2 regions of the Paenibacillus sp. PK3_47 genome follow, and region 2 is predicted to be linked to the other one. Evidence: a T-box and tRNA genes for the amino acid it is inferred to sense, from the RefSeq annotation. Region 2 holds a T-box; the other holds one or more tRNA genes.
The links. A T-box is a leader RNA that pairs with one kind of tRNA and senses whether it is charged. The one in region 2 lies ahead of tyrS (tyrosine--tRNA ligase), so its partner is inferred to be a tRNA-Tyr.
Positions count from the first base shown of each region.

Region 1 (6,554 bases), 2.9 Mb from region 2:
GCAGTGAAAAGGCCCAAGCGACTGTTTAGCAAAAACACAGGTCTGTGCGAAGCCGCAAGGCGAAGTATACGGGCTGACGCCTGCCCGGTGCTGGAAGGTTAAGGGGAGTGGTTAGGGGTAACCCGAAGCTATGAACCGAAGCCCCAGTAAACGGCGGCCGTAACTATAACGGTCCTAAGGTAGCGAAATTCCTTGTCAGGTAAATTCTGACCCGCACGAATGGCGTAACGACTTGGGCGCTGTCTCAACGAGAGATCCGGTGAAATTTTAATACCTGTGAAGATGCAGGTTACCCGCGACAAGACGGAAAGACCCCATGGAGCTTTACTGCAGCTTGATATTGAATTTGGGTACGATCTGTACAGGATAGGTGGGAGCCGTAGAAGCAGGAGCGCAAGCTTCTGTGGAGGCGCCGTTGGGATACCACCCTGATCGTATCTAGGTTCTAACCTGGTACCCTAAGCGGGTACAGGGACCGTGTCAGGCGGGCAGTTTGACTGGGGCGGTCGCCTCCTAAAGAGTAACGGAGGCGTTCAAAGGTTCCCTCAGAATGGTTGGAAATCATTCGAAGAGTGCAAAGGCATAAGGGAGCTTGACTGCGAGACCTACAAGTCGAGCAGGGACGAAAGTCGGACTTAGTGATCCGGTGGTACCGCATGGAAGGGCCATCGCTCAACGGATAAAAGCTACCCTGGGGATAACAGGCTTATCTCCCCCAAGAGTCCACATCGACGGGGAGGTTTGGCACCTCGATGTCGGCTCATCGCATCCTGGGGCTGAAGTAGGTCCCAAGGGTTGGGCTGTTCGCCCATTAAAGCGGTACGCGAGCTGGGTTCAGAACGTCGTGAGACAGTTCGGTCCCTATCTGTCGTGGGCGCAGGAAATTTGAGAGGAGCTGTCCTTAGTACGAGAGGACCGGGATGGACGTACCGCTGGTGCACCAGTTGTTCCGCCAGGAGCATGGCTGGGTAGCTACGTACGGACGGGATAAGCGCTGAAAGCATCTAAGCGTGAAGCCCCCCTCAAGATGAGATTTCCCAACTAGTAAGACCCCTTGAAGACGACGAGGTAGATAGGTTGGAGGTGGAAGTGCAGCAATGCATGGAGCTGACCAATACTAATCGGTCGAGGGCTTATCCAAAAACTAACACACAAATTCGTTTCGGATTCAGTTTTCAGGCGATCAAGCCTGGTAGTAATTTTCCCTGATAGCTCAGTTGGTAGAGCACTCGACTGTTAATCGAGTTGTCACAGGTTCGAGTCCTGTTCGGGGAGCCATTTGGAGAGGTGTCCGAGTTTGGCCGAAGGAGCACGATTGGAAATCGTGTAGGCGCCACAAGCGTCTCGAGGGTTCGAATCCCTCTCTCTCCGTAGCAATACCTTTATGAAGTACACAAGCATGGCCCGTTGGTCAAGGGGTTAAGACACCTCCCTTTCACGGAGGTAACAGGGGTTCGAATCCCCTACGGGTCACCATTTCTTCTTTGAATTAGGGATGAGAATCCCAAAGGGTTCGTTGGAGCATAAGCTTCGTGAGCATTACATCGCAATCTCGTAGCGCAGCGAAGAGTATCCCCTACGGGTCACTATTTTCCTTCTAAAAAAAGACTTGCTTTTGTAACGGAGATATGGTAAGATAATTGAGTTGCTGCTTTTATATGGAGGCTTAGCTCAGCTGGGAGAGCATCTGCCTTACAAGCAGAGGGTCGGGGGTTCGATCCCCTCAGCCTCCACCATGAATTCTTAAATGAATAAATTTTTTACTGACGCGGGGTGGAGCAGCCCGGTAGCTCGTCGGGCTCATAACCCGAAGGCCGCAGGTTCAAATCCTGCCCCCGCAATTGAACTACTTTATATCTTTTCTTCTTGGAACCGTGGTGTAGTTGGCCTAACATGCCTGCCTGTCACGCAGGAGATCGCGGGTTCGAATCCCGTCGGTTCCGCCATTTAGTGGCTTAACATTATGTATATGGCTCGGTAGCTCAGTCGGTAGAGCAAAGGACTGAAAATCCTTGTGTCGGGGGTTCGATTCCCTCCCGCGCCACCATGTAATTTACAAAAGAATATGCCGGTGTAGCTCAATTGGTAGAGCAACTGACTTGTAATCAGTAGGTTGGGGGTTCAAGTCCTCTCGCCGGCACCATCTGTGGAGGCTTAGCGAAGTGGCCAAACGCATCAGACTGTAAATCTGCTCACGTACGTGTTCGGTGGTTCGAATCCATCAGCCTCCACCATCTTTAGGGGCATAGTTTAAAGGTAGAACAACGGTCTCCAAAACCGTTGGTGTGGGTTCAATTCCTGCTGCCCCTGCCAATGAAACATTTTAAAGCTTAATATGGCGGCCGTGGCGAAGGGGTTAACGCACCGGATTGTGGTTCCGGCATTCGTGGGTTCGAGACCCATCGGCCGCCCCATTACTTTAAAAGTGGTTTCGGAATATTGCAGTACAAGTTAATATGGCGGCTGTGGCGAAGGGGTTAACGCACCGGATTGTGGTTCCGGCATTCGTGGGTTCGAGACCCATCAGCCGCCCCTTTATTATCAAAAAAAAGAATATTGGGGATTAGCCAAGCGGTAAGGCAACGGACTTTGACTCCGTCATGCATAGGTTCAAATCCTATATCCCCAGCCATTTTTTTATGCGGACGTGGCTCAGCGGTAGAGCATCGCCTTGCCAAGGCGAGGGTCGCGGGTTCGATTCCCGTCGTCCGCTCCATTTATGGCGCCATAGCCAAGTGGTAAGGCAAAGCTCTGCAAAAGCTTTATCCCCAGTTCGAGTCTGGGTGGCGCCTCCATTGATTTTTGTATCATCCATATAATACGCCGGCGTGGCGGAATGGCAGACGCGCTCGACTCAAAATCGAGTGGGAAACCGTGGAGGTTCGAGTCCTCTCGCCGGTATAACTGAAGCAGGGTTATCTTCCTTAATAGGATGGTAACCCTGCTTTGCTATTCCTAATGAAATTACCTGACACTACTATAAGTGTACCAGCTTACCGCAAAATGCCCGATTGCGAATAGGGCTGCGGGGACAGCAAAAAGCAAAGCGTTCAGCCATACGGCCAGGAGCATAAAGTAAAAGACCGGAAATAACGCCATTGGAACCGGAATAAAGCCTAACGGTTGAAACAATATCGCATATTCTCTACCTCTCCAGAAAAAACGAATCCAGCACAGATAATAAATCATTAAACAGATGAACATTAACCCTATTAAAATGTTAACAGGCTGCTGCGAAATCTTTTGACCGAAAAGGATAGGCAGTGTAAAGCAGGTAACTTGGCCTGTTCGCTCCAATATAGTAAAGATTATGGGGGGAGGAGACTGATTGTCCGGAATGTTATGTGGGGGGAAAAATAATAAAAAAAGATTAGGCAGCAGAACCAACAGGGGCAAGATAAACCCCTTGAGGTGTAGACCCATATACAAACCCCCATCTATTTTCAGATAGCTATAAACTAATGAAGTGAATGAAAAATGTCAATGAAGTTTCTAATAAGCGGCGGTAGAGGACAAAAAATTGAAGGACTTACAGGTGTGGAAAAAAAGGGTACTCCATGAGCCATCAACGCCTCAGGAGTACCCTTGTTTATATAACCAGAATGATTAAGGAAGCTTATTGCCCGCTGCACGGTAAATTTCATACCATTCCTGACGGGTCAATGTAATGTCAGAAGCTTTGGCAATGTCGAGCAGGCGCTGAGTGTTGGTGGTTCCCACAATAGGCTGCATATGTGCAGGATGTCTGAGCAGCCAAGCGATGGCAATCGCGGTATCAGCGACACTTTTTTCCTCAGCCATACGGTTGATTACTTGGTTCAATTCAGGAAATTTATCGTTGCCCAGGAAGACCCCTTCAAAAAAGCCGTATTGGAATGGAGACCAAGGCTGAATCGTCATATCATGCAGACGGCTGTATTCCAGGATACCTCCATCATGGACAACTGAAGCAGAGTTCGTCATATTCACATTGAAGCCCGCATCAATCATGCCGGTAACCATAATGCTGAGCTGCAGCTGGTTGAAAAGAAGGGGCTGTTTTACATTTTTCTTCAGCAGTTCGATTTGCAGGGGATTCAGGTTGCTGACACCGAAGTGCTTGACCATCCCTTTTTGCTCCAGATATTCAAAGGCTTCAGCAACTTCCTCAGGCTCCATCAGAGTATCGGGACGGTGCAGCAGCAGCACATCTACATAATCTGTCTTCAGACGCTTCAGGCTGTTCTCTACAGACTGTACAATATGCTCCTTGGAGAAGTCGAAAAAGCCGTTGCGGATGCCGCATTTGGTCTGGATCATCACTTGGTCACGGAGCCCGGGACTAGCAGCCAGAACATCGCCGAACACTTCCTCAGCTTTGCCTGCAGCATAGATATCAGCATGATCGAAAAAATCTATTCCCGCCTCTACTGCACTATGGATGTGCACATCGGCCTCTTTGGAGGACAAATCGGCAATCCGCATACATCCCAGCGATATTTCAGCAACCTCAAGTGCGCCGTTGGCGACATTAATTCTTTTAACCATTCGAAATTCACTCCTCAGATGTAAGTATAGTCTAAAGTGTAGCCCTTAGAGTTAGGTGTAAGTCAACAGATTTTTAAAGCGCTTTTAATAGAGCGGAAATGGTGTTACCTTAGAGAAGGAACCGCAGCCACACAGGAGAAGGGAGCTTTTATTGTGGGATACAGCATAAAAACCATATCACAAAAAACCGGGCTAAGCCAATATACGCTGCGTTACTACGAACGGGAGGGTGTACTTCCGGTAGTATCGAGAGATGCACACGGCAACCGCTGCTTTCATGACGAGGATCTGGAGCTGCTCTCGCTGATCCGCTGCCTGAAGGATACGGGAATGCCGATTGCCGAGATCAAGCAGTTCGTTGCGCTGTCCAAGGAAGGTCTGGACACACTGCCCGAGCAGCGGAAGCTGCTCCAGGAGCATAAGGTTCAGATTGATGAAAAAATCAAGTTCTTCCAGAGCTTTGCGGAGAAGGTGGAGCATAAGATTGCTTATTTTGCTTCGCTGGAGAGAGAAGCGGACACAAAAGCTACCTAAAATAGGGTGAATACCGCAGGACACGCGGCGGAACCGCTGCAGCTGCAGCGGAAGAATTAGCCTTTATGGCGAATAGATTAAAACAGCCTCTGTACGACCGGAATATCCTCCGGTAATGCAGGGGCTGTTAGCGTATAGAGTGCTGGCGACTTTACGAAAAACGCTGCCGGTACTGCCGCGGGGATATGCCCTCCAGCTTCATGAAGCTGGAGCTGAAATAAGGAGCCTGATTGAAGCCAACCTCCTCAGCAATCCGCGAGATCGGGAAGCTGGTCTGCATCAGCAGCAGCTTGCTCTGCTCTATGCGGTAGCGCAGCAGATACTCCATAGGCGAGCAGCCGTACTCCCTGTTCATACAGCGGGCAATGTAGACCGGATGAAAGTTGAGGCTGTCCCCCAGCATGGCAGTAGTAATCTCCTCACGGTAATGGGACCGCAGGAAGGAAGCGGCCTGTCCGGCACATGCCTTGGATTGGGAAGCAGATCGTTCCGGGTTCATCGAGGCAGACAGCTGCTGGAGAATTTCCTGGAACAGCATCTGCTGCTTAAAGCGGACACTGTTCAGATGAGCAGTAGCTTTTAACTGTTCCAGCTGTGCCAGCAGCTCTTCCATACGTGCCGGCTGCAGCAGCGTGGTGTACTGGGGAATGGACTGAATGAATGTTCCCTGATGCGAGCATATCGGTGAAGACGTCTCGGCGGTCTCATCTTCGTCAGGAGTGATGTCTTCAGATGCGGCTGCTGGAGCGGAGGATTCGTGCCAGCCCCCAACAGTCTGGAAATGAAGCCAGTAGTAGGAGGTGTCTTCCCGGCAGTCCTCTGTGCCATAATGATGACAGTCCGGACGCAGAATTAGTGCTTCGCCTGCCCTGACCTCAAAGCTGCGGTCTTCTTCATTGATGTACAGGCAGCCTTCACGGACAACCAGCAGATCAAACCATTTAAAATGCTGGCGGTTCAAATGCCGGTAGCCCGGGCCGCAGTAATTGATTCCGCTGATAGTGTAATGAGGCACAGGCGGCATGGAGAAATTAAGCAGATGCATGCGGAGCATCCTCCTGAACTATGGTTTGATTAATGAAAGTTTAGGTTTCGATATTGCTACATTTCCCCGAGTATATCACCTATAATTTACTTCTAGCAAGGGAAGGTATATAGCCTTTTCAACCATCCTGCAAACCTAGTCATCTGAGAGGAGAAGTTCATTTAGTGAAACCTGGAAAAGGTAAATTCGGTTTATGGATGCTGGCCTGGCCGATTTTTATCGAGATTTTTCTGCAGACGCTGCTTGGTACGGTGGATACCATCATGGTCAGCCGGATTTCGGATGATGCTGTTGCAGTTGTAGGGATCTCCAACCAGCTGTTCAACGCGCTCATCACACTGTTTACTACCTTTGCGGGCGGAGCCGGTATTTTGATTGCGCAGCGTCTTGGATCCGGACGCCATGAAGATGCCCGCACAATAGCAATCATGGGGGTTTCAGTTAGCAC
Region 1 is NZ_CP026029.1:1,790,383-1,796,936, reverse strand. It holds rRNA gene C2I18_RS08125 (23S ribosomal RNA) at 1-1,141, shown strand, start outside; tRNA gene C2I18_RS08120 (tRNA-Asn) at 1,203-1,278, shown strand; tRNA gene C2I18_RS08115 (tRNA-Ser) at 1,282-1,371, shown strand; tRNA gene C2I18_RS08110 (tRNA-Glu) at 1,402-1,476, shown strand; tRNA gene C2I18_RS08105 (tRNA-Val) at 1,661-1,736, shown strand; tRNA gene C2I18_RS08100 (tRNA-Met) at 1,768-1,841, shown strand; tRNA gene C2I18_RS08095 (tRNA-Asp) at 1,869-1,946, shown strand; tRNA gene C2I18_RS08090 (tRNA-Phe) at 1,972-2,047, shown strand; tRNA gene C2I18_RS08085 (tRNA-Thr) at 2,068-2,143, shown strand; tRNA gene C2I18_RS08080 (tRNA-Tyr) at 2,149-2,234, shown strand; tRNA gene C2I18_RS08075 (tRNA-Trp) at 2,240-2,313, shown strand; tRNA gene C2I18_RS08070 (tRNA-His) at 2,339-2,414, shown strand; tRNA gene C2I18_RS08065 (tRNA-His) at 2,460-2,532, shown strand; tRNA gene C2I18_RS08060 (tRNA-Gln) at 2,558-2,632, shown strand; tRNA gene C2I18_RS08055 (tRNA-Gly) at 2,642-2,716, shown strand; tRNA gene C2I18_RS08050 (tRNA-Cys) at 2,722-2,795, shown strand; tRNA gene C2I18_RS08045 (tRNA-Leu) at 2,823-2,901, shown strand; gene C2I18_RS08040 (aldo/keto reductase) at 3,607-4,527, opposite strand; gene C2I18_RS08035 (MerR family transcriptional regulator) at 4,681-5,061, shown strand; gene C2I18_RS08030 (helix-turn-helix transcriptional regulator) at 5,213-6,106, opposite strand; gene C2I18_RS08025 (MATE family efflux transporter) at 6,271-6,554, shown strand, end outside.
Region 1: it encodes a tRNA-Tyr, which carries the amino acid that the T-box ahead of tyrS (tyrosine--tRNA ligase) is inferred to sense. The anticodon was not compared.

Region 2 (6,554 bases):
CAGGGGATGACTTTGGGGGGCAGCTTGTACCGCTAGCTCAAACGTCTCAAAGACCAGTGCGTTGTTATTAGAATGCCCTAGCACATAAGAAATAATGGACTTGTCGTGCAGGTCTAATATAGCGCTCAAATAAGCCTTCTTTCCGCTCCCATATTTGAATTCGGTGACATCTGTGACCCATTTTTGGTTCGGCGCTTCAGCATGGAACTCACGGTTCAGCAAATTCTCTGCAACCTGCTGAGGGGTAGAACCCGCGTACGTCTTTCGCTTTCTGCGAATGACCGACTGAATGCCCTGGAGCTTCATGAGACGGTATACTCGTTTCGCATTAATCGGTTGGTTCATCTGCCTTCGTAAATGAAGTGCCAGTCGGCGGTATCCATAGATCCGTTCTACTTGTTCATACAAGAGAAGCATCTCCTGCATTAGCTTCTCATTGTCTCTCTCTTGGCGACTCGGTGTGCGGCTTAGCCACTTGTAATAACTTGACCGTGCAATGCCTGCAAGCTCGCACAGTAGCTGAATGGAGCCGTATCCCTCTTGTTGAACGGCCTGAACAGCCAGATAGATGTTCTCTTGCCGAACGGAACTTAAAGTCGCCTCCTTTCGATTTCGTCTAACTTTTTTAACAAAGCGTTCTCCGCACGGAGCCGCTCATTCTCGTACTCCAGCTTCTTCATGGCAAGCTTGTAGCGATCCGCCTCCGTTAGCTCTTCCGGCGCCTTGGTGCGTCCTCTACCATCCCTTAAAGCGTCATCTCCGCCGCTCTGGTACTTCTTCACCCAACTGTAGACTTGCGGGTAAGACACCTTAAATTGACTTGCCGTCTTTGTGTAATCGAGTTGATGTGCAAGGCAGTACTGCACAATGTCGATCCGCTCCTGCCATGTCGTCAAACGCCCCTTGGTCATCGCTTTCGTTCCTCCCGAATTTGCGGTTAAGCTTTTGCTATGACCATTATACTTCTTAATCCAGTTCGCGAGTTGGGTTTGACTTGCAATTTGATATTTGTAAATGACTTGGGTTTGAGACAAGCCTCCTTCGAGAACATCCTTCACGGCCTTTCGTTTAAGTTCTGCGGAATAGGTCCGGTTATGGGTACGGGTTTCCAACCCTGGGTAGCCGTACGCCTTGTACCGCCGTCTCCATTCTTGGATGGAACTCTTCGACACACCAAACTTACCGACTGCCGCATTTAATCCGATAACTCCCTCTTTAATTTCCTGAAGAATCGCTAATTTCTCAGCTGCTGCAATGTTTTTTCGCTCCATAAAAATGCTCCCCATACAGTAACAGGTTTTTATTATTTCACCTGTCTACTATATGGGGAGCATATCATAACTAAGCCGGGATGGCCTTTCTTTTACATCCGTTTCAATATGGGCCAGAGGCCAGCAGCAGGCTGCCTATACCAGCTTCACCAGGCTGTAGTTCTTCTTGCCTTTGCGGATGATGATGAACTTGCCGCCAATCGCGTGCTCGGCAGTAATTTCAACATCCAGCTCACTGACACGCTCGCCGTTGATGGAGATTGCACCTTTGGTAATGTCTTCACGCGCCTGGCGTTTGGACGGCTCCACGCCGAGATCGACCAGCCAATCCACGATATTTTTTGATTCTTTAGCTGCCGTGTAGGTTGGCATTTCTTTGAAGCCTTCCTCAATTTCATCGGCAGTCAGAGAACGGATATCCCCGCTGAACAGTGCGGCGGTAATGCGTTTCGCCTGCTCCAGCAGCTCCTCACTGTGCACGAAGCGGGTCATTTCTTCAGCCAGCGCTTTTTGCGCTTCACGTTTGTGCGGCTCAGTCCGGACCTTTTCTTCCAGGGCTTCAATTTCCTCTTTGCTCAGGAACGTGAAGTACTTGAGGTATTTCACCACGTCGCGGTCATCGGTATTCGCCCAGAACTGGTAGAACTCGTACGGTGTGGTTTTCTTCGGATCGAGCCATACCGCGCCGCCTGCAGTTTTACCGAACTTGGTGCCGTCTGCTTTAAGCATCAGCGGGATGGTGAGGCCGAAGGCTTTGGCTTCAGCGCCTTCTTTTTTACGGATCAGGTCGAGGCCGCTTGTAATATTGCCCCACTGGTCGGAACCGCCGATCTGCAGCTGCACATCCTCGTGCTTGAACAAATGCAGGTAATCGATCGACTGCAGGATCTGGTAGGAGAACTCGGTGAACGAAATTCCGCTGTCCAGCCGGCTGGATACAACGTCTTTGGCCAGCATCGTGTTGATGCTGAAGTTTTTGCCGAAATCGCGCAGGAACTCAATAACATTGATGTCCTTCGTCCAGTCATAGTTGTTCACAAGCCGTACCTGGTTATCGCCTTCGGTAATGAAAAGCTTCTTCATCTGGGCAGTCAGCGCTTCAACATTCTCCTGCACCTGCTCCAGCGTCTGCAGGGAACGCTCGCTCTGGCGTCCGCTTGGATCGCCGATCGTTCCGGTAGCTCCGCCGATCAGAATCACCGGACGGTGTCCGGCTAATTGGAAGCGTCTAAGCATCATAAAAGGAATCAAATGACCGATATGCATGCTGTCCCCGGTCGGATCTACGCCGCAATACAGCGAAACCGCCTTACTATTCGTTAATTCCCGCAGTCCTTCCGCATCTGTCTGCTGGTTAATGGCGTCGCGCCACTCCAGTTCATCGATAATGTTCAACATGTACAGCCCCTTTTTTAGTTTTCGAATGGTTTAGAGATACGTCTCAGGATTGGCACCATAGCAGGGATAAACGCCGGTTACACAACAAAAAATCGCCCCTTGTCTATTCAGACACAGGGACGATTGAATTAACCGTGTTACCACCCGGATTGCACGGACAGCATAAAAAGACCTATCCGTACCACTCTTAGCGAGTTATCGTTCGCTTAGCTCCGCTTGGCATTACCCAAGATACTCCAAAGTGTAATTCGCAGCCCTCGTATGTACCGGGTTCCATCACCCCCCGGCTTTCTGTAACAGGGACTAAGCTGCTACTGCGCTCCTTCAACGTATACTAACTATAAGATTACAGAAAGTATAGCCCAAGACCAATTTTGTTGTCAAATGGTTCATGCAGGTCTGCTGATCATCCTGCGCTATCCGCCAATCTTTGCGACCAGAAACTGGCGCAGTCCGCTGTATTCACTGGAATTACGAACACGGTTAGCTCACAATTTATCAGAAATCGATTCATTGAGCTTCTGCAGCAGCTGCCCGAAACGTTCCCGCTCTTCTCCGCTCCAGTCCTCCAGCACCTTGCCCAGCTGCTCTTTGCGGAGCCTCACATTCTCGTTCAGCGTCTCCAGGCCGAGCCTGGAGATTTGCAGTGTATAGGCCCTGCCGTCATTGGGGTCGGGAACCCGGGAGACATAGCCCTTCTGCTCCAGTGCCGCCGCCTGTCTGCTGACGGTGGAAATATCGAGACGAAATTCGTCGGACAGCGCCTTCACTCCCGCAGAACCATGCGAAGCAATCTGATTCAGCAGCAGGTAGGCGGAATGGTCGAGTGTGCCGATTTTTTTGTAGGTGCTCATGGAAGTCAGGCGGCGGCTGAGCAGTGCCATCTCCAATTCTATAATTTCGATCGGGGGTTTGTTCATGATGTTCGTTACCTCTCTCTCAATCCGGGGGATGCCGGATATTACTTGCCGCTGTGCGCATGGGCATTGACATCATTATATCCAATTGTATAATACAAGCATATACTTTCATTATACAAGTTGTTAAGGGGAAAGCCAGCGAACTTCTATTGGGGGAAACTTATGAAAGCTCACGAGATTATGATCAGACAGGTATATAAGGTTAAGGAATATGACACCGTGCAGACCTTTATCGAAAAATGCATCGAGCACCGGATCAGCGGCATGCCTGTGATCAATGACCGGAACGAGATTGTTGCTTACTTAAGTGACGGGGATATCATGCGTTATATCGGCAGACATGATGATATCATCGTCGATTCTTTTTTTCAGGTTAATGTGATCAAAGGCGACGAAGATGAGTTCGAGGACAGAACCCGCAAGCTCCTGAACCTCAACGTAATGAATATCGCCAAAAGAAAAGTGGTTACGGTACCCTGGGATGAAGATATTGAACGCATCGCTGCCATTCTCGGCAAAAAGCAGATCAAAAAGGTCCCCGTGGAGCGGAACCGTGTACTGGTGGGCATTATCAGCCGGGGTGACGTGATCCGCCACTCTTTTAAGGCTCTGCTGTAGCCAGGCTGCCGGCTCCTAATATCAGGTTAATCTGTACATGCAAAAAAGTGCTTCAACAGCAGGCTTTGAGCTGCAGCCCTATTCGAGGCTGCAGCTCATTCCCAAGCTGACGGAGCACCTTTTTTAAATTGATAATGGCTATTCGTTCTTATAATGGAGCGGCTGCAGCCTGAAGCAGTTCCGGGAACCTGCGTCCCATTACCTCATAGCCTTCGGCCCCCGGGTGAAGTCCGTCTGTCAGCAGAGCCTCATCCTCCTGCCCCAGCCAGTCCAGTCCATCTACATAATATAAATGGCGGTCTCCCCTCCTGCGCAGCAGCTCCACAGTCTCACGGATTCCGCTCCGCATAAGCGGCAGCGTAAAGCCAAGGGGATTCTCCTCTGTTTCGCGGATTGTGCCATAGATTGGTGAAATCACGAGCAGCGGCGTCTGCGGGTGTCCCTCCCGGATAGTCTCCAGCAGGCCGATCAGGAGCGGACTGAACATTCTCGGGCTTACCGTGGCTGCGCCGTAGATATTCACGCCCGCACAGATGGAGATGAAGTCTGCAGACAGGCCGCGGATCATCCGCCCGATCATCGGCTCCATATGGCAGTTTCCGGAAAAGCCGAGATTGGTCAGATTGAACCCGCAGGCTGCGGCTGCAATGGCCGGCCATGTGCGGGACGGACTTGCGGCCGCCACGCACTGGGTGATAGAGCTGCCATAGGTGACCCATTTCGGACGGGCATCCGGCAAGGGATCACAAAACGCTTCAGCATTTACCAACAGTCCCGTTACAGTGACTCCGGTATTTTGCGGCAGATAGATCTCCAGCTCTTTAACGCCAGCGGGAAGTTCCCTGAAATCAGCCCTTGTCTCTCCCGCAGGCAGTCTGAGGCTCTGGAACAGCACTCCGTCCACCATAGAGTCCATAACCGCAGCTTCCGCCAGCGGTGCGAATGAAATGAACAGTTCCGCAGAATCAGTAAAAAATCCTAACCGTACCCCCGAGCAAATCTCCGCCTTGCCCCCGATCCCCCCGGGAGGAAACAGATCATAATCCGCAAACGGAATACGCCAGGGCTTGATCCCCTCTTTCCTGTGCTCCAGCGAAACGGCGCCGTGGAACCATTCATCCGTTAAATCAAGCGGTCTCATTCCGGTACTTCTTCCTTTGCCCCGCTATCCTCCACAGCCGGCACAAAATGCTCACCTAGCCACACATCCTGTTCCAGCAAAAGCCGCTGGAGCTCAGCAACGGAAATCCCGCGTGATCCCGTTCCTTCCTTCAGCGCCAGTGCTGCTGCCGTTCCGGCAGCCTGCCCCATGGAGAAGCAGTTCGGCATAACACGCAGAGAACCCTGGACGGCCCGGTCTGAGGATGCGGACCGCCCGGCCACCCAGAGGTTGTCTATGCCGACAGGGAGCATAATCCGGTAAGGCACCCCGTGGGATACCCCCGGCGGCAGATGGTTGAAGGTCATCTGGCTTTTGCTGTCCGCGAGATGGATATCGATGTAATACGCATTGCGGGCAATATCATCCGGGAACGAACGTGCGGCAATAAAGTCGTCTGCTGTCAGTATATAATCACCCTGGATGCGGCGCGTTTCGCGGATACCCAGCTGCTCACCGCTTGCCACCATGTGGGCCTCCTCAAACCCCGGCACATAGCTGCGGAAGAACTGCAGCTGCCGCCCCGCCGTCCGGCGGCCTTCAATGGCGCCGCGTGTTAATGCCTCGGCGCTGGTTCCGTCCACCCCGAACACATGACCGAAGTTGACGCCAACCAGGTAGTCGCTTACCCAGGCCAGGCCGGAGATTGATCTGCGGCCTTCCGGCAGCGCGCCTGCGTCCATGGCCCGGGCAACCGTCTGGTGCAGCTGGCCGGTATCCCCCGTCTCTTCCAGGAACCTGTTAAATTTCTGCCGGTCCACATTGGCCAGCAGATAACACATGCTGCCAGGCTGAAGCTCGCCTTCCGCCCCGCCTTTCTGGAAGGGAACACCGGACAAAGCGGCAATATCCCCGTCGCCGGTGCAGTCTATGATATAGCGGCAGCGGATGAAGGAACGGCCTGTTTTGTTGACAATGATTACGCCTTCGACCGAGCTGCGGTCGTCCGACAGTACCACATCGTACACAAAGGTATGAAAGAGCGGTGTAACCCCGCTTTCCAGAACGGCATCGTCATAGACCCGCTTCAGCACCTCCGGATCAATCGGAACCCAGTCCAGCTGGTCCCCGTATTCCTTACGGTAATCCGGATTGCATGCCTGCTTCATCCGTTCTATCAGCGTAAGGCCCAGACCCCGGATAACCGGCTTTTCCTTATCAGTAAAAGGACAGAAAGCGGGAACGAGC
Region 2 is NZ_CP026029.1:4,643,195-4,649,748, reverse strand. It holds one part of gene C2I18_RS29850 (IS3 family transposase) at 1-638, opposite strand, end outside; one part of gene C2I18_RS29850 (IS3 family transposase) at 638-1,271, opposite strand; gene tyrS (tyrosine--tRNA ligase) at 1,407-2,666, opposite strand; T-box leader at 2,782-3,006, opposite strand; gene C2I18_RS20290 (MarR family winged helix-turn-helix transcriptional regulator) at 3,158-3,589, opposite strand; gene C2I18_RS20285 (CBS domain-containing protein) at 3,752-4,207, shown strand; gene C2I18_RS20280 (SGNH/GDSL hydrolase family protein) at 4,356-5,348, opposite strand; gene C2I18_RS20275 (FAD-dependent oxidoreductase) at 5,345-6,554, opposite strand, start outside.